4 regions of the Aestuariimicrobium soli genome follow, and region 4 is predicted to be linked to each of the others. Evidence: predicted binding sites of a transcription regulator. Region 4 holds the regulator's gene; each other region holds the start of a gene.
The links. The regulator HrcA, encoded in region 4, represses chaperone genes, less so after heat shock. The targets are predictions, from matches to a motif close to TTGGCACTCGNNNNNNNCGAGTGCCAA.

Region 1: the regulator HrcA is predicted to act here: its motif matches at 6,531-6,557, upstream of ACSDQ9_RS09650 (FmdB family zinc ribbon protein).
Region 2: the regulator HrcA is predicted to act here: its motif matches at 2,238-2,264, upstream of groL (chaperonin GroEL).
Region 3: the regulator HrcA is predicted to act here: its motif matches at 6,003-6,029, upstream of groES (co-chaperone GroES).

What each region holds. Positions count from the first base shown of each region.
Region 1 covers NZ_JBPJSQ010000007.1:50,564-58,338, forward strand. Annotated here, with positions in the region: gene nagA (N-acetylglucosamine-6-phosphate deacetylase) at 1-818, shown strand, start outside; gene ACSDQ9_RS09610 (metal-dependent transcriptional regulator) at 815-1,504, shown strand; gene trxA (thioredoxin) at 1,621-1,983, shown strand; tRNA gene ACSDQ9_RS09620 (tRNA-Arg) at 2,064-2,139, opposite strand; gene ACSDQ9_RS09625 (UTP--glucose-1-phosphate uridylyltransferase) at 2,227-3,612, shown strand; gene ACSDQ9_RS09630 (hypothetical protein) at 3,678-4,016, shown strand; gene mscL (large conductance mechanosensitive channel protein MscL) at 4,137-4,502, opposite strand; gene ACSDQ9_RS09640 (SAF domain-containing protein) at 4,680-5,315, opposite strand; gene ACSDQ9_RS09645 (alpha/beta hydrolase) at 5,439-6,116, opposite strand; gene ACSDQ9_RS09650 (FmdB family zinc ribbon protein) at 6,127-6,480, opposite strand; gene ACSDQ9_RS09655 (5-formyltetrahydrofolate cyclo-ligase) at 6,725-7,339, opposite strand; gene ACSDQ9_RS09660 (molybdopterin molybdotransferase MoeA) at 7,358-7,775, shown strand, end outside.
Region 2 covers NZ_JBPJSQ010000007.1:11,665-19,439, reverse strand. Annotated here, with positions in the region: gene ACSDQ9_RS09470 (copper homeostasis protein CutC) at 1-387, opposite strand, end outside; gene groL (chaperonin GroEL) at 493-2,118, opposite strand; gene ACSDQ9_RS09460 (hypothetical protein) at 2,338-2,871, shown strand; gene ACSDQ9_RS09455 (DUF3263 domain-containing protein) at 2,855-3,148, opposite strand; gene ACSDQ9_RS09450 (Gfo/Idh/MocA family protein) at 3,258-4,259, shown strand; gene manA (mannose-6-phosphate isomerase, class I) at 4,259-5,458, shown strand; gene ACSDQ9_RS09440 (class I SAM-dependent methyltransferase) at 5,495-6,100, opposite strand; tRNA gene ACSDQ9_RS09435 (tRNA-Thr) at 6,227-6,302, shown strand; gene ACSDQ9_RS09430 (response regulator) at 6,445-7,104, opposite strand; gene ACSDQ9_RS09425 (sensor histidine kinase) at 7,098-7,775, opposite strand, start outside.
Region 3 covers NZ_JBPJSQ010000011.1:52,204-59,978, reverse strand. Annotated here, with positions in the region: gene cysE (serine O-acetyltransferase) at 1-448, shown strand, start outside; gene ACSDQ9_RS12430 (chorismate mutase) at 609-920, opposite strand; gene ACSDQ9_RS12425 (GuaB3 family IMP dehydrogenase-related protein) at 920-2,023, opposite strand; gene guaB (IMP dehydrogenase) at 2,032-3,543, opposite strand; gene groL (chaperonin GroEL) at 3,957-5,558, opposite strand; gene groES (co-chaperone GroES) at 5,570-5,866, opposite strand; gene ACSDQ9_RS12405 (hypothetical protein) at 6,074-6,667, shown strand; gene ACSDQ9_RS12400 (YbaB/EbfC family nucleoid-associated protein) at 6,704-7,660, shown strand; gene ACSDQ9_RS12395 (hypothetical protein) at 7,663-7,775, shown strand, end outside.
Region 4 covers NZ_JBPJSQ010000002.1:468,958-476,732, reverse strand. Annotated here, with positions in the region: gene ACSDQ9_RS03510 (ATP-binding cassette domain-containing protein) at 1-1,438, opposite strand, end outside; gene ACSDQ9_RS03505 (MBL fold metallo-hydrolase) at 1,514-2,359, opposite strand; gene hrcA (heat-inducible transcriptional repressor HrcA) at 2,455-3,486, shown strand; gene dnaJ (molecular chaperone DnaJ) at 3,497-4,693, shown strand; gene ACSDQ9_RS03490 (16S rRNA (uracil(1498)-N(3))-methyltransferase) at 4,690-5,451, shown strand; gene tgt (tRNA guanosine(34) transglycosylase Tgt) at 5,448-6,704, shown strand; gene ACSDQ9_RS03480 (queuosine precursor transporter) at 6,689-7,387, opposite strand; gene ACSDQ9_RS03475 (hypothetical protein) at 7,558-7,775, opposite strand, start outside.

The DNA.
Region 1 (7,775 bases), on a different contig from region 4:
TCGAGTCAGGCGAGATCGACGGCATCCACCTCGAGGGGCCGTTCCTGTCGCCGCGGCAGAAGGGCGCCCATGACGCCGACCTGCTGACCGCGCCCACCCCCGAGTCCGTCGACGCCCTGGTGAAGGCCGGTCGCGGCGCCGTGCGCATGGTCACCATCGCCCCCGAACTGCCCGGCGGTCTCGACGCGGTGCTCCGCTTCGCTGAGGCCGGGGTCTGCGTCGCCTTCGGCCACTCGGACTCCGACCACCGGCAGGCCCGCGCCGCGGTCGACTCCGGCGTGACCACGGTCACCCACCTGTTCAACGCCATGACCGGCATCCATCACCGCAAGCCAGGCCCCATTCCGTGGCTGCTCACCGACGACCGCGTCTCGGTGGAACTGATCTGCGACGGTACCCACCTGCACGCCGACACCATCCGGCTGGCCATCGAGAGCGCCGGCATCGAGCGCGTGACCCTGGTCACCGACGCCATGTCGGCCACCGGGCAGGCCGACGGGCGTTACCGGTTGGGCAGCCTGCAGGTCGACGTCATCGACGGCGTGGCCCGCATCGTGGTCGACACGGACGAGCCCGGCCCCATCGCAGGCTCGACCCTCACCATGGACAAGGCGGTGGAGTTCGTCGTCCGCGAGGTGGGCTGCAGTATTCCGGAGGCCGCGGTGATGGCCTCGTCCACCCCCGCCCGGTGGCACGGACTCGACGAGGTGGGCATGCTGGCACCGGGCAGGCTCGCGAACCTGTGTGTGTTGGACGACGATGCGTCCCTGCGGAGGGTGATGCGCCGCGGGGAGTGGCTGGAGGGGGACGAAGCATGAGTGAGCTGATCGACACCACCGAGATGTATCTGCGCACGGTGTACGAGCTGATCGAGGAGGGCATCCCGCCGTTGCGGGCGCGGATCGCCGAGCGTCTGCACCAGAGCGGCCCGACCGTTTCGCAGACCGTGGCGCGCATGGAACGCGACGGGTTGCTGACCGTGCGCGACGACCGCCAGATTCTGCTGTCGGAGCAGGGCCACCACCTCGCCGTGGCCGTCATGCGCAAGCACCGCCTCGCGGAGCGACTGCTGACCGACGTCATCGGCCTCGACTGGGCACTCGTGCACGACGAGGCCTGCCGCTGGGAGCACGTCATCTCGGACGAGGTCGAGGCGCGGCTGGTGGCGATGCTCGGCCAACTCGACGAGTCGCCGTACGGCAACCCGATTCCGGGGCTGGTCGACCTGGGCGTTACCGAGGCGCCAGCGGAGTTCCGCGACAACAATCTGCCGCTGCCCCAGGCGGTGACCGCCGACAGGGAGGCTCGGGTCGTCCTCGTGCGGATGAGTGAGCACGTGCAGGCCGAGGCCGACGTGCTGGCCGATCTCGCCGAGGCGGGGGTTCGTCCGGGGGTGGAGTTGAGCGTGCAGGTCTCGCCCTTCGGCTATCGGTTGTCGATCGACGACCGGGTGTGCGAGTTGTCGCCGACCTTCGCCGAGGGGCTGTTCGTCCGTCCGGTGTGACGCGGCCGGGGTGAGTGGGCCCGTGACTCTGCTTCAGGGAATACTCGACGCCTGACCCGACGTTTCACCCAAGAACGCGCCCGTCCGAGTGAGGCGGGCTGACGAGAGGACGTGACATGGCCACCGTTGCCGTGAACAAGGACAACTTCGCCAGCACCATCGACGGATCCGACGTGGTGCTGATCGACTTCTGGGCCAGCTGGTGCGGCCCGTGCATGCGCTTCGGCCCGATCTACGAGGATGCCTCGACCCGCCACGAGGACGTGACCTTCGCCAAGCTCGACACCGAGGAGGAGCGTGACGTCGCCGCCGCCCTCGAGATCAGCTCGATCCCCACGATCATGGCCTTCCGCGAGGGCCAGCTGGTCTTTCGTCAGGCCGGCCTGCTGAACGGTCGCCAGCTCGACGACCTGATCAGCCAGGTCAAGGCGATTCCCGCCGAGGAGCTCGCCAAGGCCAAGGAGAACGCCGAAGCCTGATCGACCCCATGGGCCTGACAAGGCAGAAGACCCCGCCACCGTGATCGGTGGCGGGGTCTTCGTCGCGTCGGGGGAACCCGTGGCGGCCCTGATAGGAGTCGAACCTACGACACAAGGTTTAGGAAACCTCTGCTCTATCCACTGAGCTACAGGGCCAAGGCGCCCGTGGGGGCCGGCTCGGCCCGACGACCCAACGATAGAGGGACGAGCCGTGTGCCCCGAAATCCTCCCTAGACTGGCGGCATGAGTGAGCAGGGATTGGCCAAGGCCCAGCAGAAGATGCGCGAGGCAGGCGTCGCCGAACCGGCGATCGAGGTGTTCAGCCACTACTACGGGCAGCTCGAGACCGGCGCGTCGGGGTTGATCCTCGAGGAGACCATCGAGCCGATGCTCGAGGTGCCGATGCTGGCCGACATCGAGATCACCGACGAAGAGGCGGCCGCCGCGCTCGACCGCACCGTCCTGATCAAGCTCAACGGTGGGCTGGCGACGTCGATGGGGCTCGACAAGGCGAAGACCTTGCTCGAGGTGCGCGACGGAAAGACATTCCTCGACCTGATCGTCGGGCAGGTGATGGCCGCCCGTCAGGCCCACGACGCTCGCCTGCCGTTGATCCTGATGAACTCCTTCCGCACCCGCGACGACGCGCTCGCGGCGCTGGCTGCACACCCCGACCTGCCCGTCGAGGGGCTGCCGCTGGACTTCCTGCAGAACCAGGAACCCAAGCTCGACGCCGCCACGCTCGAACCGATCTCGTGGCCGGACGACCCGTCGCTCGAGTGGTGCCCGCCGGGCCACGGTGACCTCTACACGGCACTCGAGGCCTCCGGCCTGCTCGATCAGCTGCTCGACGCCGGCTTCCAGTACGCCTCGGTCTCCAACGGTGACAACCTCGGCGCCGCCCCCGACCCGCGCATCGCCGGTTGGTTCGCCGCCTCCGGGGCTCCCTACGCCGCCGAGGTCTGTCGGCGCACGGTCAATGACCGCAAGGGCGGGCACCTGGCGATCCGCAAGCGTGACGGCCAGCTGATTCTTCGCGACACCGCCCAGACGGCCCCCGACGAGATGGACTACTTCACCGACGAGCACCGTCACCCGTTCTTCCACACCAACAACCTGTGGTTCGACCTGCAGGCCTTGCGTGACACCCTCGCCGAGCGTGATTCGGTGCTGGGCCTGCCGCTGATCAAGAATGAGAAGACGGTCGACCCCGCAGACAAGACCTCGCCGAAGGTGATCCAGGTGGAGTCGGCCATGGGCGCGGCCATCGAGGTGTTCGAGGGCGCCACCGCCATCTGCGTCGACCGCTCCCGGTTCCTGCCCGTGAAGACCACCAACGAACTGCTGCTGGTGCGCTCCGACTGCTACCGCACCGACGAGCTGGGTCGGCTCACGGCCGTCGTCGACGACACCCCGCTGGTCGACCTCGACGGTGACCACTACAAGGTGATGAGGGACTTCGACGCCCGCATTCCCGTGGCGCCGTCCCTGGCTCGCGCCACGGCCCTGCGGGTCAAAGGTGACGTCACCTTCGAGCCCGACGTCACCGTGGTCGGCGACGTCACCATCACCGCCGACCAACCGCGGACGATCGCCCGCGGTACCACGGTGGACGAGTCCTGGCAGTGACGGCGGATCCTTGGTTCGAGGCGGTCGCGATCGCCCTGACCGGGGTGGTTCCGGACAGACCTGGAGTGGCTGACGCAGGGTCGTCCTTCGCAGCGTCGTCGGGGGCCGTCGGCCCTCATCCGGTGGCCCTGGTGGCGGCGCTGGCCTCGTCCGGGTGGGACGCCGAGCGGCTGCGAGCCCACCGGGCCGAGCGGCAGGGGGCCGAACTGCCGTGGCCGCACCCCGAGGCGGCCGAGCGAGTGGCGGCCCTCGGTGCGGGCCAGTTCCACGCCGTGCTGGGCGAGGTCAGGCGGTTGACCGGGCTGACGGGGCTCAGGGCGACCCGCCGACAGGGGCCGCGCGTGATCGGTGCGGCCGAGCAGCGGCTGCTGGCGGATCGTCCGCCGCACCACGGCAACGTGTGACCTCCCCAACGTCCCCGGACAGGGAAGAACCCCCACCACTCCGTTGTGGTGGGGGCTCGACCTGTCGCCGGGACGGTCCCGACTGGGGGTGGTGCGCCGCCGTGGGCGAGGCGCTCGTGCTCAGACGCGGGGGGCCTTGAGCAGGTCGCGGATCTCGGTCAGCAGCACGGCCTCGGGCGAGGCCTCCTCGACAACCTCGGGATCCTTCGCGTAACGAGCCTTGGCGGCCTCGTAGGGCTTGACGATGCCGAAGTAGACCACGGCGGCGAGGATGATGAAGGCCACCAGAGCGGTCAGGAACACGCCGACGGGAATGCCGCCGGGGCGCAGGGTGTCGAAGTTGGGGGTGCCGCCCAGCTTGCCCAGGAGGGCGAGAATGATGGCGGTGAAGGTCTCGACAACCTTGGCGAATGCGGTGGCCATGATGAACGCGACGGCAAGCTCGACGAGATTGCCGCGCATGATGAAGTCCTTGAAGCCCTTCATGGGATCTCCCTTTCTGTTGTGGGAGTGGCAGCCCGAAGACTCGGGCAGACGGACCCACTCCGCCGTCGGAGCGTACCCGCCCGTACGGGGGTGGTGCCATTGACGCGGCCCGTGCGTGGTCGGAAAGTCAGCACATTGTCTGCCTGTGTTCAGGCGGGTTTGCCCCCCCGGTGAGGCTCATCGGGGCGTTCCGAGGGTGACAGCCAACCCGTCGGTGGACGAGGCTGCCGCCACCCGTGCGGCCGAGGCCGGATCGGTCGCGATCACGATGACTCCGGGCTCGGAACTGCTGCCCGTGCCCAGGGGCCCGGCCGCCTGCTCGTCGGTCATCAACGCGGTCACGCGCGCCCCGGTGGCGATGGTGGCCGAACCGCCGTCGGTCGACTGGGCGACCACGTTGACGAGGTCGCCCACCTTCAGCAGGGCGGCCACCGACGGGTCGGAAAGGCGGAACGGAACCAGCACTTCGCCGGGGCGGGTCTGCCGCGTGCCGAGCGTGACGGCCGTCGTCACCACCGATCGTCCGGGCAGAGGGACCACCAGCACCAGGCCGATCACCTCGTCCGTGGTGGTGGGCGCGCCGGCGGGGATGAACTCGGGCGGCACGTGCGCGATGCGCAGGTCGGCGGCCGCGAGCCGGGTACCGGGGGAGAGGTCGTGGGCGGCCACCACCACGGGCGCCGTCACGGGATCAGGCGGACGCAGCACCGACAGGGCACCCAGCACGGCCAGCCCCGCCACGAGGGCGGCCAGGGTGCGCCGGTGCCAGCGCAGGGCGGAAACGAAGGAGTCGCGGGCTCTGGCAATCTTCACACCTCAGTTGTGGTGCTTGGGGGCCGATTCGTCCCAGTTGTCCACAGGGTTTCTTTCCGAGAGCCACCGGCCTGTGGATTACTCACAACCCCTTGACGAGGCCCTCTCGATGTGCCGCGGCGCTCAGCGGCCGAAGGCCCAGGCGACCATGCGCGGGAACTCCGCCCGCCAGAACGGGTCACCGTGGTCGCCCTCGCGTTCCTCGAACACCACCTCGGCCCCGGCCGCGCGCAACGCATCGGCCCAGCGGCTGGCGTTGTCGAGGAAGAAGGGCTCCTGCCGGCCGGCCACCAGGTAAGCGCCGGGCAGGGGTGAGGGCCACTCGTCCGACGGACGAAAGCCACCCCCCGGTGACGCCGAGAAGACGTGCCCGAAGAGGTCGGGGTGGCGCAGCCCCAGCGCGAGGGAGAGTTCACCGCCCGCCGACACGCCGCAGATCGCGGTGCGGGCGCGCGGTGGATCGACGCCGAACCGTGCGCGCACCCACGAACGCACCTCACTGAGCAGGAAGTTCTCGTGGGCGGCGAAGGTCGCGGGGGCGAAGCCGGGGGAGTACTCGGCCAGGCGCCGCAGCTCGGGATCGTCCGATTCGGGGTCGCCGCTCGTGCCGGGAGTGTCGAGCCGGTGCACGCCCACGACCAGGGTGGGCGGAGCGTCGACCGAGGAGAGATCGGCACCCCAAGGGGCGATCAATTGCCCGTCGCCGGCGTACACCACCGCCTCAGGGGTGCCGTCGGGCACGTGCACCGTGACCCGGCGTCCACCGTCGAAGTCGAACGTCTCGGTCACGAGCCCGGTCATGGCAGGGGCCTCAGCTGGCCTTCGCCGTGGTGGTGGACGAGGCCTTCGCCGCGGTGGACGAACCCGCATCGCTCGAGGCCGCCGGGGTCGACGACGACTGATCACCCGACGTCGAAGGGGCGGACGAGGAGCCGGCCGACGTGGCGGCCCCCGAGCTCGAGGCAGCCGGGGTCGAGGCGCTCTTGCTGCCGCGGGAATCGGTCTTGTAGAACCCGGAGCCCTTGAACACCACGCCCACCGCGTTGAACACCTTGCGCAGATCGCCGCCACAGGTGGGGCACTCGGTCAGGGCGTCGTCGGTGAACTTCTGCACGACCTCGAGATCGGATCCGCATTCGGTGCAGCGGTACTGATAGGTGGGCATGGGCGTCTCTTCTGGGCGGTGTTGCGTGGAGTGGGCGGCAGGGCCAGCCCTTGGCAGTGTAGACGCCGGGGGGCGAGATCGAGGAACCGGCCACCGTTCGCGGGGTCCGGTGGGGCGACCGCCGGTGTGTGAATCGAGCACCCGAACGCGCCTTCGCGGCTCAGGTGGGGAACGAACCCCGTTTCGGGTGCGCATTCTGCACAGATTGCGCGGAGAGCGCCGTCCCGGAACCCAGCGCGCGCCCTCACCAACAGGAGATGAGACGCTCCTCGGTGGCGATCGTCCGCACCCGCCGGTCGTGGCGTTCCAGCGGAAGCTCGGCGCACAGCTCCGACTCGTTGAGCATCAGCACGACCCGCGCATCGGGCCGGGCGTGCACCAGCGCGCGGTCGAACCAGCCGCCGCCCACCCCCAGACGCCCGCCGTCGAGGGTGCCCGCCAGTCCCGACACCAGGATCACGTCGGCATGCCCGAGCGCGTCCGCCCCCAGACCTGTGGTCGCCGGTTGAGGAATGCCCAACGGCCCGGGCCGCAGGTCGTCCATCGAGCGCAGCAGCGTCCAATCGGGTTCGCCGCCGCCCCCGCGCAGCACCGGCACGAGCACCGGTCGTCCGGCCTCGACCAGCACCCGGGTGAGCGCCAGCGTGTCGGGTTCGGGGGCCTTCGACAGGTAGCTCGCCACCCGATCGCCGGGCGCCAGCGCGTTCCACACCAGGCGGCTCCGCGCGCGGTCTGCGGCAGCTCGGGCCTCGTCCGACACGGTGGCGCGCCGCGACCGACTGGCCTGGCGCAGCAGCTGCTTGCTGAGCCGCACGGACTGCAGATCGGGGTCGGTCGACGGCGGGTCGGGGGTGGTCATTCGCCTATCGTAAGGAGCATGCCGCTGTTCGGACGCAAGAAGAAGGAGCCCATCGTCGAGGTGGAGCCCCCCAAGCCGACCCTTCCCCAGGGCCCCGAGACCGATGAGCACGGGCTGCGTGACCACGCCGCACACCGTGACTACCTGCTGTCGCTGGTCGAACCGCTGCCACCGTTCGGCATGCAGTTGCTCGATGCCCTCGGTCTCGCGTTGTGCGAAGAGATCACGGCCCACTCCGATCTGCCGCGACTGTCGCTGGCGACGGAGGCCGGCTACGCCGTGCGATCGGACGAGGTGGCCGCCGCCAGCAACGACGAGCCGCTCGAGTTCGCCGTCGTCGACGTCGCCCCGGGACGAGAACTCCCCGAGGGTTCCGTCGCCCGGGTCGAGGCGAACGGCCAACTGCCCGAGGGGGCCGACGCCGTGCTGCCGCTGC
Region 2 (7,775 bases), on a different contig from region 4:
GTAGTCGAAGGCCCAGTCGATGGCGCGGTGGAAGGTCCAGGGCACGCCGATGCCGGTGGTGAGGTCGCGCACCACCTCGATGTCGACCTCGCCGAGCCCGTTGAGGAAGCCCACCACGACCCCGTCGGCGCCGGCGTCGACGTAGGCGCGGATCAGCCCCTTGAGGCGGGTCGCCTCTCCCCCGTCGGTCGACCAGCCCTCGCGCAGCCTGACCATCGGACGAATCTGGATCGACGTGGCGGCGCGGGTGCGCTCGACCAGCGCTGGTTCGGGGGCCATGCCCTCGTGGTCCATCGACCCGAGCAGTTCGACCCGGTCGGCGCCACCCTCCTCGGCGCGGCGCGCATCGTTCTCGTGCAGAGCAATCACTTCGAGCAGTCCCGACATGGCACAAGTCTGGCGCACAACGGCCGACGGGCGGCCCTCTTGCGAGGACCGCCCGTCGGCGTGTCGTTCAGACCGGTGGTTCGACCGGACTCGGATCGTTGCCGATCAGAAGTCCATGCCGCCCATGCCGCCGTCACCGGCGCCCGGAGCAGGCGCAGCCTTCTCGGGCTTGTCGGCGATCACGGCCTCGGTGGTCAGGAACAGCGCGGCGATCGACGCGGCGTTCTGCAGCGCCGAACGGGTCACCTTGGCGGGGTCGATGATGCCGGTGGCGATCATGTCGACGTACTCACCGGTGGCCGCGTTCAGACCCTGGCCGGGCTCGAGCGAGGCAACCTTCTCGACAACGACGCCACCCTCGAGGCCGGCGTTGACGGCGATCTGGCGCAGCGGAGCAGCGGCGGCCGAGAACACGATCTGCGCGCCGGTGGCCTCGTCGCCGGTCAGCCCGTCGACGTTGGCAGCCTTGGCGGCCTGCAGCAGGGCCACGCCACCACCGGCGACGATGCCCTCCTCGACGGCAGCCTTGGCGTTGCGCACGGCGTCCTCGATGCGGTGCTTGCGCTCCTTGAGCTCCACCTCGGTGGCGGCGCCGACCTTGATGACGGCCACGCCGCCAGCCAGCTTCGCCAGGCGCTCCTGCAGCTTCTCGCGGTCGTACTCCGAGTCGGAGTTCTCGATCTCCTTGCGGATCTGCGAGACGCGACCGTTCAGCTGCTCGGCATCGCCGGCGCCGTCGACGATGGTGCACTCGTCCTTGGTGACGACCACCGAGCGGGCCTTGCCCAGCAGCTCGAGGGTGACGGTGTCGAGCGACAGGCCGACCTCCTCGGAGATGACCTGGCCACCGGTGAGGATGGCGATGTCGGTCAGCATGGCCTTGCGGCGGTCGCCGAAGCCGGGAGCCTTGACGGCCACCGACTTGAAGGTGCCCCGGATCTTGTTGACGATCAGGCCGGCCAGGGCCTCACCGTCGACGTCCTCGGCGATCACCAGCAGCGGCTTGCCCGACTGCATGACCTTCTCGAGCACGGGCAGCAGATCCTTGAGGCTCGAGACCTTCGAGTTGACGATCAGGATGTAGGGATCGTCGAGCACGGCCTCCATGCGCTCGGTGTCGGTCACGAAGTAGGGCGAGATGTAGCCCTTGTCGAAGCGCATGCCCTCGGTCAGCTCGAGGTCGATGCCGAAGGTGTTCGACTCCTCGACGGTGATGACGCCTTCCTTGCCGACCTTGTCCATGGCCTCGGCGATGACATCGCCGACGCCGGGATCGGCGGCCGAGATCGACGCGGTGGCAGCGATCTGCTCACGGGTCTCGATCGGCTTGGCCTGGTCGAGCAGCTGGTCCGAGATGGCCTTGACGGCGGTCTCGATGCCCTTCTTCAGCTCGATGGGGTTCGCACCGGCGGTGACGTTGCGCAGGCCCTCACGGACGAGCGCCTGAGCCAGCACGGTGGCGGTGGTGGTGCCGTCGCCAGCGACGTCGTCCGTCTTCTTGGCAACTTCCTTGACCAGCTCGGCGCCGATCTTCTCGTAGGGGTCCTCGAGCTCGATCTCCTTGGCGATCGACACACCGTCGTTGGTGATCGTGGGGGCGCCCCACTTCTTCTCCAGCACGACGTTGCGGCCCTTCGGGCCCAGGGTGACCTTGACCGCGTCGGCCAGGGTGTTCATGCCCCGCTCAAGACCGCGGCGGGCCTCGATGTTGAACTCAATGAGCTTTGCCATGGGGTAAGTCCTCCAGCGTCGGAAACGGTACGCCAGGTCGGTGCCCGCGACGGACGGCCCATGGGGACCTCACCAAGCCTGCCGGTGGCACTCGGACGCATCGAGTGCCAACCCCATTTTTAGCACTCGCACCATGCGAGTGCAAAGGAGTGGCCACGGGCGGCAGGCGATCGTCTCGCCCTCTGGCGCGGTCTTCGTCGGTTCCGGCACGATGGAGGCGTGGACGACACCTCAGCCCGCACGACCCCCTCGGTGATGGCCCGCGTGCGCAACCTCGGCAACTGGGCCAATCTGTCGACGCCGCTCGGTCTCGCGATCGCGAGGGCCGGCGGCAGTCGCGTGCTGAGGGGGCCACGGGGCCTGACCATGGCCGAGGGCTACCGCCTGCCCTTCCCGATGGCCGGGGCGTTCACCGTCGGCAGTGTGGTGATCACCTCGCACCCGACCTGGGCCGACGCCGAGGCGCAGTGGCCCGGCACGCTGGAACACGAGGAACACCACACCTGGCAGTGGACCTTCTGCCTGGGCGCGCCCTTCCTGCCCCTCTACACGGCGGCGATGGCGTGGTCGTGGCTGCGCACCGGCGACCGGGCCTCGGCCAACGCGTTCGAACGCGCCGCCGACCTCAGGCTGGGTGGCTACACCGACCGCGCCAAGCGTCCGCTGCGCGAGGGCTGGCGGCAGGCCCGCACCCTGCTGTTCGAGCGAGGCCGATCGCCACGGGGACGATCTGGGGTCAGCGACCAGTCCTGAGACGCCCGGCCGAGCGGTGCTCGCGGCGGGCCGAGCGCAACCGGCGCAGCCGCTTCACCAGCAGGGGCTTGTGCGCGAGGGCAGCCGGGTCGTCCAACAGTCGGTTGAGAATCTGGTGGTAGACCGCGGAGCTGACCGAGAAGCGCTCCATGATCTCGGCCTCCTTGCCCTGCGGGGCTGCCCACCAGCTGTCCTCGAAGTCGAGGATCTCGCGGTCGCGCGCGCTGAGCGCGGACGCTTCGACGGCAGAGCTTGACTCGTGGGCGGCGGCAGACATGTGCCCCAGTGTAGGTGGGAATCACAGCCATGTCATTAGTCCCTGTGAGGCCCATGAGAATCCGCGAACGGCAGTCGAGGCCACCCCGCGCGCGTGCTTGGATGGGCGCATGACCGACACCTTCAAGCCGGTGGCCGGCGACCGCGTCCGCTGGGGCATCGTCGCCCCCGGGAACATCGCCGAAAAGTTCGCCCGCTCGCTCGCCACCCTGCCCGACGAGGCCGAACTGGTGGCCGTGGGCTCCCGCTCCCTCGACCGCGCCGGCGACTTCGCCGCCCGGCACGCGGTGCCTCATGCGCACGGCTCGTACGACGAACTGCTCGCCCGCGACGACCTCGACGCCGTCTACATCGCCTCACCGCACAACCTGCACCGCGAGCAGGCCATCCAGGCGATCGAGGCCGGCAAGAACGTGCTCATCGAGAAGCCGATGGCCGACACCCTCGAGAACGCCACGGCGATCATCGACGCCGCCCGCGCCCACGGCGTCTTCTGCATGGAGGCGATGTGGACGCGCTGCCACCCGCTGGTGCTGCGCGCCCGCAAGCTCGTCGAGGACGGCCTGCTCGGCGATCCCCGATTCCTGTGGTGCACGTTCGCGTTCCGCTTCGACGGGGACGATGACCACCGCCTGCTCAACCCCGACCTCGCCGGTGGGGCGATCCTCGACCTCGGTGTCTACCCGATGCACGCCGCGCACGTGATGCTCGGCAACCCGACCTCGCTGTCGGCGGAGGGCACCAACCACCCCCGCACCGGGGTCGACGCCACCTCCGTGGCGCACCTGCGCTGGGACGCCCTGGCCGGTGACGCCTGTTTCGGCACGCTGGTGAGCTCGCTCGACGCCCGCGGCGACCAGCGGCTGACGTTGTTCGGCACCTTGGGCCAGCTCGAACTGGTCAACTTCCTCAACCCGCAGACCCTGCTGTTCACCCCCGAGGGCGGCGAGACCCAGACCTTCGTCGCGCAGGACGCGGGCTTCGTCCACCAGATTCAGGAAGTGCACCGCTGCCTGCGGGCCGGTGCCGTGGAGTCGGCGGCGGTGCCGTGGCAGGCGACCCTCGAGGTGGCCGGGCTGCTCGATCAGTGGCGGGCCGGAGTGACCGGCTGATGCGGGCACTCACGGGGGTCGTCAAGGACTACGCCTGGGGGTCGGTCGAGGCCATTCCCACCCTGCTGAACACCGAGATCACCGGCGAACCCCAGGCCGAGTACTGGCTCGGGGCCCACGCGGCCGGGCCCTCCGTGGTGGAGGGTGACGGCACCCTCGACCGGCTGGTCGCCGAGCATCCCGAGGTGCTGGGTGAGCGCAGTCGGGAGCGCTTCGGCGACCGGCTGCCGTTCCTGCTGAAGGTGCTCGCGGCCGACCAGCCGCTCAGCCTTCAGGCCCACCCGTCGCGCGAACAGGCCGAGGCCGGGTTCGCCGCCGAGAATGCTTCGGGTCTGCCCGTGGGCTCGCCCCAGCGCACCTACGCCGACGACTGGCCCAAGCCCGAGATGATCGTGGCCCTGAGCCCCATGGACGCCCTCTGCGGATTCCGTGACCCCCGCGAGACGGCCAGCCTGTTCGACGGCCTGGGCCCGATCGACGGGCTCGAGCAGGTGATCGGCCCGCTCACGCAGCGAGCGGGCGATGCCGGCCTGGCCGAAGTCTTCCTCGACGTGCTCAGCCTGGACGACGACCGGGTTCACCTGGTCAATGAAGTCGTCGCCTCGGCCGTCAACCACGTGTCAGACGACGGCCCGCTGGGTGAGTTCTGCCGCACGGCCGTCGAACTGGACGAGCACCACCCCTCGTCCCCGGGGATTCTGGCGGCGCTGCTGATGAACCGCGTGCGACTCGAGCCCGGCCAGGCGATCTTCCTGCCCGCCGGCAACATGCACGCCTACCTGCGGGGCACCGGGGTGGAGGTGATGGCCAACTCCGACAACGTGCTGCGGGGTGGGCTGACCAAGAAGCGGATCGATGTCGACGCCCTGGTGGCGGTGGTCGATTTCGCCGCCGCCCCGGTCGACGTGCTCGCTCCCCACCCGGAGTCGCCGGGTCGGGAATCGGCCGGAGTCCTGCGCTTCCCCACCTCGGCGCCGGAGTTCTCGCTGTGGCAGATCGATGCCCGTGGCGACCAGTCGGTGATGCTGCCGGGCGTGGACTCGGCGCGGATCCTGTTCGTGGTGGCCGGCCACGCTGCGCTGGCGACGGCCGACGAGACCGTCGAACTGGTGCAGGGCAAGGCCGTCTTCGTGCCGGCGGGCGAGATGGTGCAGTTGGACGGGAACTGCCGCGCCTTCCTGGCCGCGGCCGGAGTCTGAGCCGGGTCGGATCGCTCGTCCCTGACTCCTACGCGATCAGCGGCGGCCGAGCACGGCCACCAGGAAGGTCGAGTCCTCCTCGAAGGGGCGAAGGTCCCAGGTCGACAGTCCGAGCTGCAGCTCAAGTCCCGCCTGATGGGCATCACGGATGAAGTCGGTGAACTCGTAGCCGCGGCCCTCGCCGAAGCCGATGACGGCGCGGCCGTCGTCCGTCAGATGGCGCGCGAATCGCCGGAGCGCCTCGACGCGGGTGGACGGTGCGAGGAAGGCCATCACGTTGCCGGCGCAGACGATCGCGTCGAACGGGTCGGCGATGCCGCGCCCCGGAAGGTCGAGTTCGGCGAGGTCACCGACGAGCCAGGTCGGGCCGGGCTCGTCGGCCTCGGCTGCCTCGATCAGCACCGGGTCGAGGTCGACTCCCACCACCCGGTGGCCGCGGCGGTGCAGTTCACCGCCCACCCGGCCGGGACCGCAGCCGGCGTCGAGCACGTGCGCACCGCGCGCCACCATGGCATCGATCATGCGGGCCTCACCGTGCAGGTCGGCTCCGTTGGCGGCCATCGTCTTGAACCGCTGCACGTAGCGGTGGCTGTGGTCGGGGTCGGCGGCGATGACGCGCTGCCATTCGTTCTGCTCACTCACGCAGACGATTCTGGCATCCCCGCCGTTGGCAACCGGTCAGCGGGTGGCGGCTCTCCCGGGTTGGCGACACTCACGGGCGCTGCGCCACAATGGTGCGAGTTCGCGGCCGGACCCGGTCGCGCGCACGCCTCCTTAGCTCAGCGGCCAGAGCACCTGTCTTGTAAACAGGGGGTCGTGGGTTCGACTCCCACAGGGGGCTCCACCTCGTTTCCGCGCGCTCGACCACAGGCCCATCTGCCGCCTCTGGTGACATCTGCCCACGTTGCACCATGGTGCAAACGCGACAAGAGGCGGCAGATGCGAGTGACGTGGGCGGCAACACTCGACCGCCGGAACTCATGAACTCAGCCGAGGTCGGCGTCGTGCACCCGGATGGCCACCTGCACCCGGTTGGTCGCCCCGAGCTTCTCGAGAATCCGGGTGACGTGCGCCTTCACCGTCGCGATCGACATGTACTGCGAGCGCGAGATCTCGGCATTGGTCATCCCCTTGCCGATCGCCAGCGCCACCTCGTGCTCACGCTCGGTGAGCAGCGCCAGCGAGGAGAGCGCCTCGTCCTTGCGCGTCGATCCCTGCCCGTGGGTGGCGGCGGCGATCACCTGCGCCGTGACCGTCGGCGACAACGAATGCTCGCCGGCAGCCACCTGGTGAATGGCCTCGACCATGCGCGCCGGCGGTGTGTCCTTGAGCAGGAACCCGGACGCGCCGATCGACAGTGCCCGCAGCACCATGTCGTCCGCGTCGAACGTGGTCAGGATGACCACCTTGGGCGGGTTCGGACGCGCCAGCAGTCCCTCGGTGGCGGTCAGCCCGTCGACACGCGGCATGCGGATGTCCATCAGCACCACGTCGGGACGGTGCTCGTCCACCAGCCCCTCAGCCTCGGAACCATCCGCGCCCTCGCCGACGACGACGAGGTCGGCGCTTCCGCCGAGGATCAACCTCAGCCCGGCCCGGACGAGCGGATCGTCGTCCACGAGCAGGATCGTGATCGGACTCACCATGGCAACCACACCTCCAATGCGAACCGACGGTCGTCGGTGACACCGTGACCGATCCGGCCGCCCATGACCTGGGCGCGCTCGGCCAGTCCCAACAGTCCCAGCCCCGCCCCGGGCAGCCCCGCGGTCCCCGTGCTCAGGGGGTTCGTGCAGCGGATCACCAACCCCTCCCCCGGACGACCCGACAGCTCCAGGGTGACGCGCGCATGGGGCGCGTGCTTGCGGGCGTTGGTCAGCGCCTCCTGCACCACCCGGTAGGCGTGCCGGCCGGTCAGCGCTGGCAGCAGTTCGGGGTGCTCCACCTCGTTGACGAAGTCGATCTTCTCCCCGGCGTTGCGGGCGTCGGCGACCAGATCGCCGACCTGGTGCATCGTCGGCTGGGGCTTCTCGACGGGTGCGGGTTCGCCGTCGGCCGGCTCGGGCCCGTCCTGCCGCAAGGTGCCGAGCACCGTGCGCAGCTCGGTCAGCGACTGGTGCGCGTTCTCCTGGATGAGCGAGGCGATCTCCTGGGTCTGGTCGGCGCTGAGGTCGGTGCGGTAGGCCAACACGCCGGCATGCATGCTCACCAGCGAGATGCGATGGGCCAGCACGTCGTGCATCTCGCGGGCGATGCGGTTGCGTTCGGCCGACTGCCCCTGCAGCACCATCAACTCCTGATTGCGCTCGGCGTCCTC
Region 3 (7,775 bases), on a different contig from region 4:
TCGTCCGGCGGCCCGGGTGGTCTCGCAGGCGAGCCGCTTCCTGACGGGCATCGAGATTCACCCCGGCGCCACCATCGGGCGCCGGTTCTTCATCGACCACGGCATGGGTGTCGTGATCGGCGAGACCGCCGTGATCGGCGACGACTGCATGATGTACCACCAGGTCACCCTCGGCGGACGAAGCCTGCAGCCCGTGAAGCGTCACCCCACTCTGGGCGACCGGGTCGTGATCGGCGCGGGCGCGGCCATCATCGGCAACATCACCATCGGTGACGACGCCAAGATCGGCTCGGCCGCCCTGGTGATCAAGGACGTTCCCGCTGGTGAGACGGTTCTGGCGGCGCCCTCGCACATCCGCGAGAAGCAGTTCGCGACCGCCGGCCAGGGAGTCAACGGGTTCGCCTCGTTCTCCGGCGACACCGGTTTGGCGCCGGAATTCGAGATCTGAGCCCCTCGGTCGCGGGCCCTCGTCCGGACACACCGATCCGAAACGGTGTCACCGTGCGTGAAGTTGCCATCTGGTGGCACAAACTCGCAGGGTGACACCGTTTCGGATCGGTGTTGGCCTGAGCCCACCCGCCCAGATCTCGTTCGGGCGCGAGGCCCGATCAGGGCAGCTGTTCGGCCTCGCGGCGCAGCACCTCGTGGTTGCGCACGACCTCGGCCACGATGAACCCGATGATCTTCTCGGCGAACTCCGGGTCGAGATGCGACTCCTCGGCCAACTGCCGAAGCCGGGTGATCTGCGCCTGCTCGCGCGTCGGATCGGCCGGCGGCAGGCCCAGATCTGCCTTCAACTCCCCCACCCGCTGGGTCACCTTGAACCGCTCTGCCAGCAGGTGGATCAGCGCTGCATCCATGTTGTCGATGGACGACCGCAGGCGGGCCAACTCGGCGGGAACCGCCGCCTCGGCAGACATCAGTGCACCACCAGCTCGATGCGCTGGAATTCCTTCAGGTCCGTGTAGCCGGTGGTGGCCATGGCGCGGCGCAGCGCCCCGACCAGGTTCATGGTGCCGTCGGTGACCCGCGAGGGGCCGAACAGCACCTCTTCGAGGGTGCCGACCTGCTCCACGCGGGTGCGGCGGCCCCGGGGCAGGGTCTCGTGCCAGGCTTCGGCGCCCCAGTGCCAGCCCTGACCGGGGGCCTCCTGGGCGCGAGCCAGCGGGGTGCCCACCATGACGGCGTCGGCCCCGCACGCGAGGGCGCGGACGATGGCTCCGGATCGTCCCATGCCACCATCGGCGATCAGGTGCACGTAGCGCCCGCCCGACTCGGCCATGTAGTCGCGGCGCGCGTCGGCGACGTCGGCGATGGCCGAGGCCATCGGCACCTCGATGCCGAGCACGTCACGGTTCGCGCCGGTGGCTCCCCCACCGAAGCCCACCAGCACTCCGGCGGCGCCGGCGCGCATCAGGTGCAGGGCGGTCTGGTAGTTGGCGCACCCGCCGACGATCACCGGCACGTCGAGCTCGTAGATGAACTCCTTGAGGTTGAGCGGCTCCACCTCGTCGGAGACGTGCTCGGCCGACACCGCGGTGCCGCGGATCACGAAGAAGTCGGGGTTCGAGGCGACCACGTCGGCGGCGAACGCCTGGGTGTTCTGCGGCGACAACGACCCGGCGGCCGGCACCCCGGCCTCGCGGATCTCGTTCATGCGGGCGCGAATCAGCTCACCCTTGATCGGCTCGGCATAGATGCGCTGCATCGCCACCGTCGCCTCGACGGGGTCGCTGATGGCGGCCAGCTCGGCCAGCTGCGCGGTCGGGTCCTCGTAGCGGGTCCACAGCCCCTCGAGATTGAGCACGCCGAGACCGCCCAGTCGTCCCATCTCGATGGCGGTGGCGGGGCTCATCACCGAGTCCATGGGGGCGGCGATGATCGGGAACTCGAAGCCGACGGCGTCGATCTTCCACGCGAGGCTCACCTGGTCGACACCGCGGGTGCGCCGCGAGGGCACGATCGAGATCTCGTCGAGGTTGTACGCACGCTGGGCGCGCGGGCTACGGCCGATGTCGAACACTGCGGGCCTCAGTTCTTGGAGGAGGAGTAGTTGGGGGCTTCGACGGTCATCTGGATGTCGTGGGGGTGCGACTCGCGCAGGCCCGCCGACGTGATCCGGACGAACGCCCCATTCTCGTGCAACTCGTCGATCGAGCGGGCGCCCGAGTAGAACATGGACTGCCGCAGCCCCCCGACGAGCTGGTAGGCGACGGCCTCGAGCGGCCCGCGGAAGGCCACCTGACCCTCGATGCCCTCGGGCACGATCTTGTCGTCGGAGGTGACGTCGCCCTGGAAGTAACGGTCCTTGGAGTAGGACGCCTTGCGCCCGCGGGCGGCCATCGCACCCAGCGAGCCCATGCCGCGGTAGCTCTTGAACTGCTTGCCGTTGATGAACACCAGCTCACCGGGCGACTCGGAGCAGCCGGCCAGCAGCGAACCCAGCATGACGGTGTCGGCCCCGGCCACCAGCGCCTTGGCGATGTCACCGGAGTACTGCAGGCCGCCGTCGCCGATCACCGGGACACCGGCCGGACGAGCCGCCCGCGCCGCCTGGTGGATCGCGGTCACCTGCGGCACACCCACGCCCGCCACCACGCGGGTGGTGCAGATCGAGCCGGGGCCGACCCCGACCTTGATGCCGTCGACCCCGGCCTCGACGAGCGCCTTCGCGCCCTCGTAGGTGGCGACGTTGCCGCCGACCAGGTCGACATCGGCACAGGCCTTCTCGGCGCGCAGCCGCTTGATCATGTCGACCACCCCTTGCGAGTGACCGTGGGCGGTGTCGACCACCAGCAGGTCGACGCCCTCCTCGACGAGCGCCATCGCGCGCTCCCACGAGTCACCCCAGAAGCCGATGGCCGCGCCCACGCGGAGTCGTCCCTGAGGGTCCTTGCTGGCCAGCGGGTAGCGGTCGGACTTCACGTAGTCCTTGAGCGTGATCAGCCCGCGCAGGCGGTTCTGGCCGTCCACGATCGGCAGCTTCTCGATCTTGTGCTGGGCCAGCAGCTTCAGCGCGTCGTCCGCGGTGACGCCGACCGGGGCGGTGACCAGCGGCATCGGGGTCATCACGTCGCGGACGAGGCGCGAGCCGTCGTCCTCGAAACGCATGTCACGGTTGGTGACGATGCCGAGCAACTCGAGCGAGGAGTTGACCACCGGCACACCCGAGATGCGGTAGCGGGCGCACAGTTCGTCGGCCTCGCGCAGGGTGGCGTCGGGGGTGATGGTGATCGGCTCGTCGACCATGCCGGCCTCGGAGCGCTTCACCTGGTCGACCATGGCGGCCTGATCGGCGATCGACAGGTTGCGGTGCAGGATGCCCAGCCCGCCCTGACGGGCCATGGCGACGGCCATCCGGGTCTCGGTGACGGTGTCCATCGCGGAGCTGACCAGCGGAATCTTCACGCTGATCCGCCGCGAGACCTTGGCCGAGGTGTCCACTTCCGAGGGAATCACGTCGGAGGCCACCGGCTGCAGCAGCACGTCGTCGAAAGTCAGGCCCAGGGTTTCGAAGGCCAGGGGGACGCCAGCCGGGGACAGGTCTGCGGGAACGGTCACTGCGCACCTTTCAGAGGGGGATGCGCGTCAGTCTATCCGCGCGGCCCCCGCCGGGACGACGCGGCCAAGCCTGCTTCGCGACGGGCGTGATCCCCACTCGCCCCGGCACCCATCGGCGAGCGCCCCACAGCCGGCACCCTTCGGGACGCCACTGTCGTCCGCAGACTCTCTCGAAAGAGTGCGGCCCGCAGGAAGTTTCCTAAGAGTCGCACTCTTTCGTGGGAGTTTGCGGAGGGGGCGGGGCGGAGCGGGCGGGGCGGAGCGGGGCGGGGATTGCGGCGGGGCGGGGCGGGCCCAGAAGACCTCAGCCAGAACGCACCGCGGCCCCCGACCGGTCTGGTCGGGGGCCGCGGTGTCACATCACGCCCGGTTCAGGGTGCGAGGGCAGCTCCAGCTCAGTGCTGGTGGCCGTCCTCGTCCTCGTCCTCGGGCTTGTCGACGACCAGCGTCTCGGTGGTGAGCAGCAGACCGGCGATCGAGGCGGCGTTGGCGAGAGCCGAACGGGTCACCTTGACCGGGTCGATGACCCCGGCCTCGACGAGGTCCTGGTACTCACCGGTCTTGCCGTTGTAGCCGTGGTTCGGCTCCAGCTCGGCGACCTTCGAGACGATCACGTAACCCTGCTCGCCACCGTTCTCGGCGATCCAGCGCAGCGGCTCGACGACCGACTTCGCCACGATCTGGGCGCCGGTCTTCTCGTCGCCCTCGAGGCCCAGGCCGTCGGCCAGCACCTTCGAGGCGTGGACGAGGGCGGAGCCGCCACCGGCGACGATGCCCTCCTCGATGGCCGCACGGGTGGCCGAGACGGCGTCCTCGATGCGGTGCTTCTTCTCCTTCAGCTCCACCTCGGTGGCGGCGCCGACCTTGATCACGCAGACACCGCCGGCCAGCTTGGCGACGCGCTCCTGCAGCTTCTCGCGGTCCCAGTCGGAGTCGGTGCGCTCGATCTCGGCGCGCAGCTGCGCGACGCGACCGGCAACCTCGTCGGACGATCCGGCGCCGTCGACCAGGGTGGTGTTGTCCTTGGTGACGACGACGCGACGGGCGCGGCCGAGCACCTCCAGACCCACCTGGTCGAGCTTCAGGCCGACCTCGGGAGCGACCACCTGACCACCGGTCAGGATGGCGATGTCCTCGAGCATGGCCTTGCGACGATCACCGAAGGCAGGAGCCTTGACGGCGACCGAGGTGAAGGTGCCGCGGATCTTGTTCACGACCAGGGTCGACAGCGCCTCGCCGTCGACGTCCTCGGCCACGATGAACAGGGTGCCGTGGGCGGCAATGACCTTCTCCAGCAGCGGCAGCAGGTCGTTCATCGAGCTGATCTTGCCGGAGTGCACGAGGATGTAGGGATCCTCGAGCACGGCCTCCATGCGATCGGCATCGGTGACGAAGTAGGGCGACAGGTAGCCCTTGTCGAACTGCATGCCCTCGGTGAACTCGAGCTCGGTGCCGAAGGTGTTCGACTCGTCGACGGTGATGACACCGTCCTTGCCGACCTTGTCGAACGCCTCGGCGATCAGCTCGCCGATCTGCTCGTCGCGCGAGCTGATGGTGGCCACCGACGCCATGTCGCTGGTGGTCTCGACCGCACGCGACACCGAACGCAGCTCCTCGACGAGGGCCTCGACGGCCTTGTCGATACCGCGCTTGAGGCCGATCGGGTTGGCACCCGAGGCGACGGCCCGCAGGCCCTCGTGCACGAGCGCCTGGGCCAGCACTGTGGCGGTGGTGGTGCCGTCACCGGCGACGTCGTTGGTCTTGGTGGCGACCTCCTTGGCGAGCTGGGCGCCAAGGTTCTCGTAGGGGTCGGAGAGCTCGACCTCGCGGGCCACGGTCACACCATCGTTGGTGATGGTGGGGGCGCCCCACTTCTTGTCGAGCACCACGTAACGGCCCTTGGGGCCGAGGGTCACCTTGACGGTGTTGGCGAGGATGTCGACGCCACGCTCGAGCGAGCGACGCGCCTCCTCATCGAACTTCAGAGTCTTGGCCATGGAGTGTCACCTCACTTGGTGACGACGGCGAGAATGTCGCGCGCGTTGAGAAGCAGGTACTCCTGGCCGTCGTACTTGACCTCGGTGCCGCCGTACTTGGAGAAGATCACGACGTCGCCCTCGGCGACGTCGAGGGGCACGCGGTTGCCGGAGTCGTCGATGCGACCGGGGCCGGTGGCCACGACCTTGCCCTCCTGGGGCTTCTCCTTGGCGGTGTCGGGGATGTACAGACCCGAAGCGGTCTGCTGCTCGGCGTCGAGAGGCTGGACGAGGACGCGGTCCTCGAGCGGCTTGATCGTGGTTGCCACGTCAAACCCCTTTCTGTTGCTGGTGGCGATGCGCCACGTGTCAGTTCAGGTGTCCGGCCGGGGCGTCGTCGCGGTGTCGTCCCGTTCGGTTTGGCACTCACCACGGGCGAGTGCCAATGACCAACTTAGTACCGCGCTGGCACTCGTTCAACCCGAGTGCCAATCCCTTCCTCGCGAGATCAACCCGGGCGGTGCAAGACTCCCCCCATGACCACCGAGGGCCCCGACCGCCCCAACTTCGAGGCGATGACGGACGACGAGCGCGCCGCCTGGCTGAAGGCCCAGCGACGGCCGATGCCTCGCGGGGCCAGGCCGATCCTGGTGGGGGTGGTGCTCAGCTTCGTCTGGTTCATCGTGCTGTCTCCCCTGATCGCCGCCCCCTTCGGACCCCAACTGTCGCCGACGGTGATCGACCGGGGGCGGGCCGACGTGATCTCGTGCTCCCGATCGTGGACGACCCTGTGGCGCATGTATGCGTGCGAGGCCACCGTGGCCTGGGAGCGACAGGAACTGGCGCGAACGACGGTGTCCAGCAGTCACGAGCTCTCGGGTCAGGTGGCCGTCGTGGCCCGCAACCGGCTCACCAACGGTCGGGCCAGCAATGTCACCACCTTCGGCAAGCGCACCGTGGTCGTCCCGGCCGACATGCCGGCCAACACCGGCGCCTCGGTGGCCTTGCTGACGGTGCTCAACGTGGCCGCGATGGTCGTGGTCTGGGGCACGGTCATCGCCGTGGTCACCCGGGGCGGAGCCGGGGCATCCCGCCGCCGACAGCCGCCGTCGACACTGGCTGGCCGCTGACCGGCCGCTGACCCCGGGGCGACTTACGGTGGATCAATGACGATCTCCCCCGGCGACCCCTCGGACGACGGCACCTCCGACTCCCTGGCCCAACAGTTGTTCCAGCAGGAGGTCGACCTGCCCGACGGCGGCAGTTTCAGCATCCAGGGCCTGCTCGACAGCCTCGAGGCGCACACCGCGACGATGCTGCAGGAGGCCGCGAACGCCCAGGCCGCCCTGGCGGCGGCTGGCGGCGAGGGCCAGCACGGCATCGTCAGGGTGCGGGTCGACGCCGGCGGACGACTCACCGGCCTCAGCTTCGACGAGGCCCTGTCCGAGACCTCGACGGCAAGCCTCAACCGGCAGCTGATGCTGGCCCACCGACTGGCGGTTCGGGCCGCGAACCGGCAGGTGGCCGCGTGGACCCCGGCCTTCTCCGACCTGATCACCGGAGCGGCGCCCAGCGTCGACGACGAGTCGGCCGCCCGCGACGAGCGGCCGTCCGACCCCGAGCCGGCCCCCGCGGCCCCGCCGCTTCCGCTTCCCGCCGACCCGCAGTTCGACGCCTGGCTGAGTGCCCTCGACGACCTGGCCGACGGCGAGGACTTCGGAGCGGCGGTGCAACGCATGAAGCAGACCGCGCCCTTCGAGGTGCCCGACCTGACCGGACTCACCGGCCCGCAGGTCGACGAGATGTTCCGGCTCGACAACGAGCGCACGGCGGCCCGCATCAACGCTCTGCAGACCGAGCTCCAGGCCATCACCGGCACGGCCTCGCTCCCCGAACTCGACCTCACCGTCAACGCCGGCGGCGCCCCGGTCGCCATCGAGTTCCGCGCCGCGGCCGTCCGCCTCACCCCGGACGAGCTGGCCGCCCTCGTGCTGACCGCCCAGTCAACGGCGGCCACCGACGCCGATGCCCGCACGCGGGAGCTGCTGCGATCGTCCGGTCTCGACGACGAGGCCAACCTGCTGCACGCAGGCACCCACCCGACCACCACCGAACAGGAGTGACCATGACCGCCACATTTCGGGTGAACCCGACCGCGATCTCGAGCGGCGCCACCCAGATCACCGGCATCGGGGACGACCTCTCGTCGCGCGCCGGCACCATCCAGTCGCCCAGCCC
Region 4 (7,775 bases):
CCTCGCCCGCCGACAACGTCGTGCCGCCGGGGCCGAGCAGGGTGTCGAGGCCCTGGTCGAGGCCGGCGACCCAGTCGGTGAGGCCCAGTTCCTCGACCACCTCGACCACGCGGGTGCGGGGCAGGTCGGCGTACAGCGTGATGTTGTCGGCGAGGGTGCCGGCCAGGATCTCGGTGCGTTGGGTGACCACACCGACCTGGCGCCGCAGGTTCTGCAGGTCGAGCTCGAGCACGTCGACGCCCCCGAGCAGCACGCTGCCAGCGGGGGGTTCGACGGCGCGGCTGATCAGCGAGGCCAGCGTCGACTTGCCGGAACCGGATCGCCCGACCAGCGCGAGCGTCTGCCCGGCGGGCACGTGCAGGGTGATGTCGCGCAGCGAGAAGGTGCCCTCCTCGTAGGCGAACGTCAGGTGGCGGAAGTCGAGGTCGACCTCGTCGGAGGTGATCTGCCGACCGCCGACCGGCTCGGGCTCGAGCGCCATCATCTGGCGCAGGCGGGCGACGGCACCGAGACCGGCCTGGATGTCGGGCATCTGTTCGGCGACGAAGCCGACGACCCCGACGAACTGGCTGGTGATCAGGAAGAGGGTGACCAGTTGGGCCACCGAGGTGTGACCGGCGGTGGCCATGACGACGCCGGTGACCGCGACCGCGGCCAGCAGGGCGTTCAGCAGGATGATGCCCCGCAGCAGGATCTTCTTCTCCAGGTCGAGCACGGCCTTGAACGTGCGGTGCACGTCGGCCGACAACTGGGCGAGACGCCGAATGGCGAACGACTGACCCAGGCTGGTGCGCAGGTCGTCGCGGCCGGCGATGCCCTCCTCGAGGGCGGCGGCATGGTCGGTCCACGCGGCCTCTTCGACGATCTTGCGTTCCTGGATGGGCTTGAGCAGCGAGCGCATGCCGAGCCAGGTGAGCCCGGCGAAGGCCGGGAACATGATCCACGCGGGCCACCAGGTGAGCCCGGCGATGATCCACATGGGCACGGCGCCGAACAGTGCACGGAGCACCATCCAGGACTGCCAGCGCATCAGGTTGCCGACCTCGCGGGTGTCGTCGTCGACCCGGTCGAGCACCTCGCCGACGGCCTGTTCGCCGAGGTGGGCGAGCGGTTGGTTGAGCGCGGCGTCGAGCAGGTCGCGCCGCAGCCCACCCTCGACGCGGTCGATCTCACCGAACCACAGGTAGCGGCCGAACATGTCGAGGATCGATCCGCCGACCATGGCGATGGCGAGCCAGCGGACGAGGTCCCACGTCGGCTGCTGCGCGAGTTGGCCGGCGAAGACGTTGCCGAGCACCATCGCCAGCGACCCGATGGCGAGCACGACCAACGCGACGGTGTTCACGGGCGTGCGCACGCGCCGCCAGTCGACGGTGCGGGTGGCGGTGGGGTGGGCGGTCGTCTGGACGGTCGGGGCGGGGCTCAGGGAGGTGCTCATGGCACCGATCAGCGTAGGCGGGGGGTCCGACATTTCGCGCGTGGATTTTCGTCCCCGCTTCGTCGGGCCCTCAGCTCAGAGGCGACCCAACAGCGGCAGGCTCGTCCGCGGCTGCACGCCCTTGGCCGCCAACTCGGCGTAGGCCAACGGCAGCGCGACCTTGATGGTCGCGGTGGAGTACGGCCACGCCCACTGCGAGGCGCCAGGATGCGGCCGACCGTCGACCTCGGGGTGGTCGAGCGCCTCCAGCGCCTGCTCGAGTTTCACTCCGCGCTGCACCAACTGCTCGGCCTGGCCGTAGATGGTTGACACGTTGGCCCGCTGCTCGAAGGCCGCCTGCCGGTCGAGCACGGCCCCATGGCCGGGCACGAACAGGGTGTGGTCGTTGGTCGCTCCCAGCATGCCGTCGAGGGTGGCCGCCCACGCCTCGACGGTGGTGTCGTCGCCGAACTGGGGGTCGGCGCCGGCCTCGAGCAGGTCGCCGGTGAAGACGACATTGCGCTCGGGCAGGTGCACCACCAGATCGCCCTGGGTGTGGCCTCGTCCGTGGTGAATGATCTCGGCGCGCGAGCCGCCACCCAGGTCGACGGCCTTGACCATCGAGATCGGGTGGGTGACCGCCGCCGGCACGCTCTCGTGGGCGATCGAGACGACATCGCCGAAGCCGGGCAGCCCATCGGCGTGGTCGGTGTGGGCGTGCGTCACCACCACGTGGGTGACCGGTCGCCCGGCCTGCTCGGCTGCGGCGGTCGCAATGACCGCGCCCTGCTCGGGCAGCGAACCGGTGTCGATGACCATCACGGCGGCGTCGCCGACGACCAGGCCGATGTTGACCGACCAGGGCTCGGCCACCGCCACCCACACGCGGTCGGCCACCTCGCGCCACGGCGACAGCGACAGCTGGTCAGGTGAGATCTCCATGCCCACGAGCGTAGCGGTACACTGGCACTCGCCCGGGCGGAGTGCCAGCCAGCCCAGTTGAACCAGCTCAGTCGAAGCAGCTCAGGAGGTGACCGATGGACGATCGCAAGCTCGAGGTGCTGCGCGCCATCGTCACCGACTACGTCGAATCCCGCGAGCCGGTGGGCTCGAAGGCCCTGGTCGAGCGCCACCAGCTGAACGTCTCCCCGGCCACCGTGCGCAACGACATGGCGGTGCTCGAGGAGGAGGGCTACATCACCCAGCCCCACACCAGCGCCGGTCGCATCCCCACCGACAAGGGGTATCGCATCTTCGTCGACCGGCTGGCCAGCATCAAGCCGCTGTCGGCGGCCGAGCGCCGGGCCATCCAGAGTTTCCTGTCTGGCGCCGTCGACGTCGACGACATCGTGCTGCGCACCGTGCGCCTGCTGGCCCAGATCACCCAGCAGGTCGCCATCGTGCAGTACCCGGTGTCGAGTTCGGCGATCGTCCGCCACGTCGAACTGGTCAGCCTCACCCCCGACCGCGTGATGGTGGTGCTGATCACCTCGACCGGCCGGGTGGAGCAGCAGGTGATCGAGCTGCCCGGCCACGACGAGGCCATGCTCGCCCGCCTTCGCGGCAAGCTGAACGCCACCGTGATCGGACGAGCCACCGCCCAGGCCGCCGCCGCCCTCACCACGCTGTTGGGCGAGGTTCCGCCCGATGACGCCATGGCCGCGACCGCCGTGGTCGCCACCCTGCTCGACCTGCTGGCCACCGATCGCGCCGCCGCCCGGGTGGCCGTGGCGGGTGTGCCCAACCTCACCCGTTTCTCGGACCAGTTCGAGACCACCGTCAAGCCGGTGCTCGAGGCGCTCGAGGAGCAGGTCGTGCTGCTGCGGCTGCTCGGCGAGACCGCCCAGGCCCACGCCGCAGCCGGTCAGACCATCGGCGTGCGCATCGGTCACGAGAACTCGGTCGAGGAACTGCGCTCGACCTCGATGGTGGCCGCGGCGTATGGTCCCGAAGCGGCAGCCTGGGCGAGTCTCGGCGTCGTCGGCCCCACCCGCATGGACTACCCCCAGACGATGGCCTCCGTCAGCGCCGTCGCCCGCTATCTCGGCAACTTCCTGACAGAAGGATGACAAGCAACAGATGAGCCCCTCCCAGACCGACTACTACGAGGTTCTCGGTGTCGATCGTGACGCCACCCCCGAGCAGATCAAGAAGGCCTATCGCCGGATGGCGATGAAGGTGCACCCCGACGTCGCGCAGGATGCCGACTCGGCCGAGAAGTTCAAGCAGGTGCAAGAGGCCTATGAGGTGCTGCACGACCCCAACAAGCGTTCCGTCTACGACCGTGGCGGCGACCCGATGGGCTCGGGCTACGGTGGCTTCGGCGGCGCTCAGGGGTTCGAAGGGTTCGGTGGCTTCGGCGGGGCACAGGGGTTCGACTTCACCAATCTGGTCGACGCCATGTTCGGGGCCCAGTCGTCGCGGGGGCCGCGCAGCCGCGTGCGTCGCGGCCAGGACGCCCTCGTCCGCACGCAGTTGACGCTCGCCGAGGCCGCGTTCGGGCTCACCAAGCCGATCACCATCGACACCGCCGTGATCTGCCCCAGCTGCACGGGCAAGGGCTCCGAGGACGGGTCGGAGCCGGTGACCTGCACCACCTGTGACGGCCACGGCGAGATCACCCAGATCCAGCGCTCGTTCCTGGGCGACATCCGCACCTCGCAGGCCTGCCCCACCTGTCGCGGGTTCGGTTCGATCGTCACCAACCCGTGCAGCGAGTGCTCGGGTGAGGGCCGCGTGCGCCACCAGCGCACCATCAACGTGAAGATTCCGGCGGGCGTGAAGTCGGGCAACCGCATTCACCTCGAGGCCCAGGGCGAGGTCGGGCCGGGCGGCGGTCAGGCCGGCGACCTGTACGTCGAACTGATCGTTTCCAACCACGAAACCTTCACCCGCGAGGACGACAACCTCGAGACCATCCTGCGGGTGCCGATGACCGCCGCTGCTCTGGGCACCACGGTGCAGATCGCCACTCTCGAGGCCGAGCGCGACGACACTGACGCCGACGACCGGCAGGTGTCGATCGAGATTCCCGCCGGCACCCAGTCGGGTACCCGACTCGTGGTCGACGGACGAGGGGTGCCCAATCTGCGCAGCGGCCGCCGTGGTGAGCTCGGTGTCACCCTGCTCGTGCAGACGCCCACCAAGCTGGACGACGAGCAGCGCGACCTGCTGACCCGCCTCGCCGAACTGCGGGACGAGACCTCGATCACCCCGGCCGTCACCAAGCACGGCAAAGGTGTCTTCGGGCGCCTGAAGGAGGCCTTCGGCGGATGACCGACCCACTCTTCCTCGGCGAGATCGCCGGCGCCCGGGTCGGGTCGCGGGTCGACCTGGTCGGGGACGAGGGACGACACGCTGCCGTCGTGAAGCGCCTGCGGGTGGGGGAGTCGGTGCTGGTCGCCGACGGCCACGGTTCCGCGGTGCGCGGCACAGTGACCGAGACGGGCAAGCACGGGCTGGCCCTCGAGGTGACCGAACTGCTGCAGACCCCCGAACCGCCGGTGCGGTTCCGGGCCGTGCAGGCCCTCGCCAAGGGCGACCGCGGCGAACTTGCGATCGAGTTGCTCACCGAGATCGGCTGCGACGAGATCGTGGCCTGGCAGTCGCACCGGTCGATCGTCCGGTGGGATGCCAAGGTCGACAAGGGGCTCGCCAAGTGGGCGGCGACGGCGCGGGAAGCCACCAAGCAGTCGCGTCGGTTCCGGGTGCCTCACGTCGGCGCCGAGGTGCTCACCACCAAGCAGTTGGCGGCCGCGCTCGCCGGTGCCGGTACCGGTGAGCGCAGCGACGACGACCTGACCCTGGTGCTGCACGAGGACGCCACCGAACCCCTGACCGAACTCACCCTGCCCACGACCGGACGGATCACCGTGATCGTCGGGCCCGAGGGCGGCATCGCCCCCGAGGAACTGGAGCTGCTGACCCGGGCGGGGGCTCGCCCGGTGGTGATCTCCGACGGCGTGCTGCGCTCGTCGACGGCCGCGGCGGTCGCGATCGCGCAGCTGAGGGCACTGGCGGGGGTGCGACGGTGACGTTCGGCTTCACCCCCGATGCCGTGCTCGACAACGGGTTGGGGCGCGCCGGCGTCATCCACACCCCGCACGGCGACATCGAGACCCCGGCCTTCGTGGTGGTGGGCACCAAGGCGACGGTGAAGGCCGTGCTGCCCGAGACGATCGCCGAGACGGGCGCGCAGGCGGTGCTGGCCAACGCCTACCACCTGTACCTGCAGCCCGGCGCCGATCTGGTCGACGAGGCCGGCGGCCTGGGCCGGTTCATGAACTGGCCCGGCCCGACGTTCACCGATTCGGGCGGCTTCCAGGTGATGAGTCTGGGGGCCGGCTTCAAGAAGGTGCTGGCCATGGACGCCTCGCGGGTCTCGTCGGACGACGTGATCGCCGAGGGCAAGGAACGCATGGCCCACGTCGACGACGACGGGGTCACCTTCAAGAGCCACCTCGATGGGACGAAGCACCGGTTCACGCCCGAGGTGAGCATGCGGGTGCAGCACGAGCTGGGCGCCGACATCATCTTCGCCTTCGACGAACTGACGACGCTGATGAACACCCGTGCCTACCAGGAGGAGTCGCTGGAACGCACCCGGCTGTGGGCCGAACGCTGCCTGGCCGCCCACGCCTCGCTCACGCGTGAGCGTTCCGACAAGCCCTACCAGGCGTTGTTCGGGGTGCTGCAGGGAGCACAGTACGAAGACCTGCGGCGCAAGGCCGCCCGCGACCTCGGGGCCATGCGGATCGACGGTCAGGCCTTCGACGGGTTCGGCATCGGGGGCGCGCTCGAGAAGGAGAACCTCGGCACCATCGTCGGCTGGGTCGCCGAGGAACTGCCCTTCGACAAGCCCCGACACCTGTTGGGCATCTCGGAACCCGACGACTTCTTCGCCGCCGTCGAGGCCGGCGCCGACACCTTCGACTGCGTGAACCCCTCCCGGGTGGGGCGCAACGCCGCCATCTACACCCACGACGGACGATTCAACGTGAACACCTCGGCATCCCGCCGGGCGTTCGTGCCGTTGGACGACGACTGCGACTGCTACACGTGCGCCCACTACACCCGGGCCTACCTGCACCACCTGTTCAAGGCCAAGGAGATGCTGGCGGCCACGCTGGCGACGATCCACAACGAGCGGTTCACGGTGCGGCTCGTCGACCAGATCAGGGCGGCCGTGCGCGCGGGTGACTTCAATGCCTTCCGCACCGAGTTCCTGGGGCGGTTCTACGCCTCGCGGGGCCCAGGTCACGACCCGAGTGATCAGCACGGGCGGTAACTCGGCTCGTGGCGCTTGAGCCACCCGATCACCCAGGCGGTCACCGGCATCGCCGCGTACTGCACGATCACCTTGTAGAGGAATCCGAAGAAGGTGTAGTTGGCCCACTGGCCCACGCCCGTGATGCCGATCGCCGTCGCGGCCACCGTGCAGAACACCAGCGTGTCGACGAACTCACCCAGGCCCGTCGACGAGGCCAGCCGCGCGAACAGCCCGCGCTCTCCGCTGCGGCGCTTCATCACCACCATCACCAGCGAGTTCAGGGTCTGGCCGGCCGCGTAGCCCAACAGGCCGGCCAGCACGATCTGCCAGACGGGGCCCAGGGCCGTTTCGAGGGCCGCCTGCTTGGTTCGTCCGTAGTCGTCGTCGAAGCCGGGCAGGGCGATCACCACCCAGTAACACAGCACCGACAGGATCGCGGCGACGAAGCCCATGGCGATGGCCCGCCGGGCCGCCCTGGCTCCGTACAACTCGGTGATCACGTCGCCGAGAATGTAGGCCAGCGGGAACAGGAAGAAGCCGCCGTCGGTGATCACCGGGCCGAACTGCACCCCCTTCGAGGCGCCGATGTTCGACAGGATCACCACCACCGAGATGCCGGCGAGCAGGATCGCGTAGTGCGGGGAGCCGGCATCGGCGTAGGCGGGGGAGGTGCGGGGGCTGGCTGCGGGGGTGGCTGTCACGAGGGGACAGCTTAGGGGAGGGCGCGTTTGCCTCGTCCACGTCGCGTTTGCCCCGCCCACGTCGCGTTTGCCCCGCCCACGTCGCGTTTGCCTGCCCAGCGTGCCTTTGCCCTTGGTGCATCAGGGGCAAACGCACGTTCGGCAGGCAAACGCCGAGGGGCTGGGGTCCCTCATTCGTACATGACGTAGGCCGGGGTGGGCGAGAGCGCGATCACCTCGGCCGGGGTCATCAGCCGCTTGCCGGTCTCGACGTCCTCCTCGTAGAACAGTTTGAAACCCAGATGGACGAAGGCCGGGGTCGAGGCGATCACCCGCTTCCAGGTGGCCACCTTCGCTCCCGGGCTGCCGATGCCGTCGACCGACTTGATCCAGGCCACGCCGGGGAAGT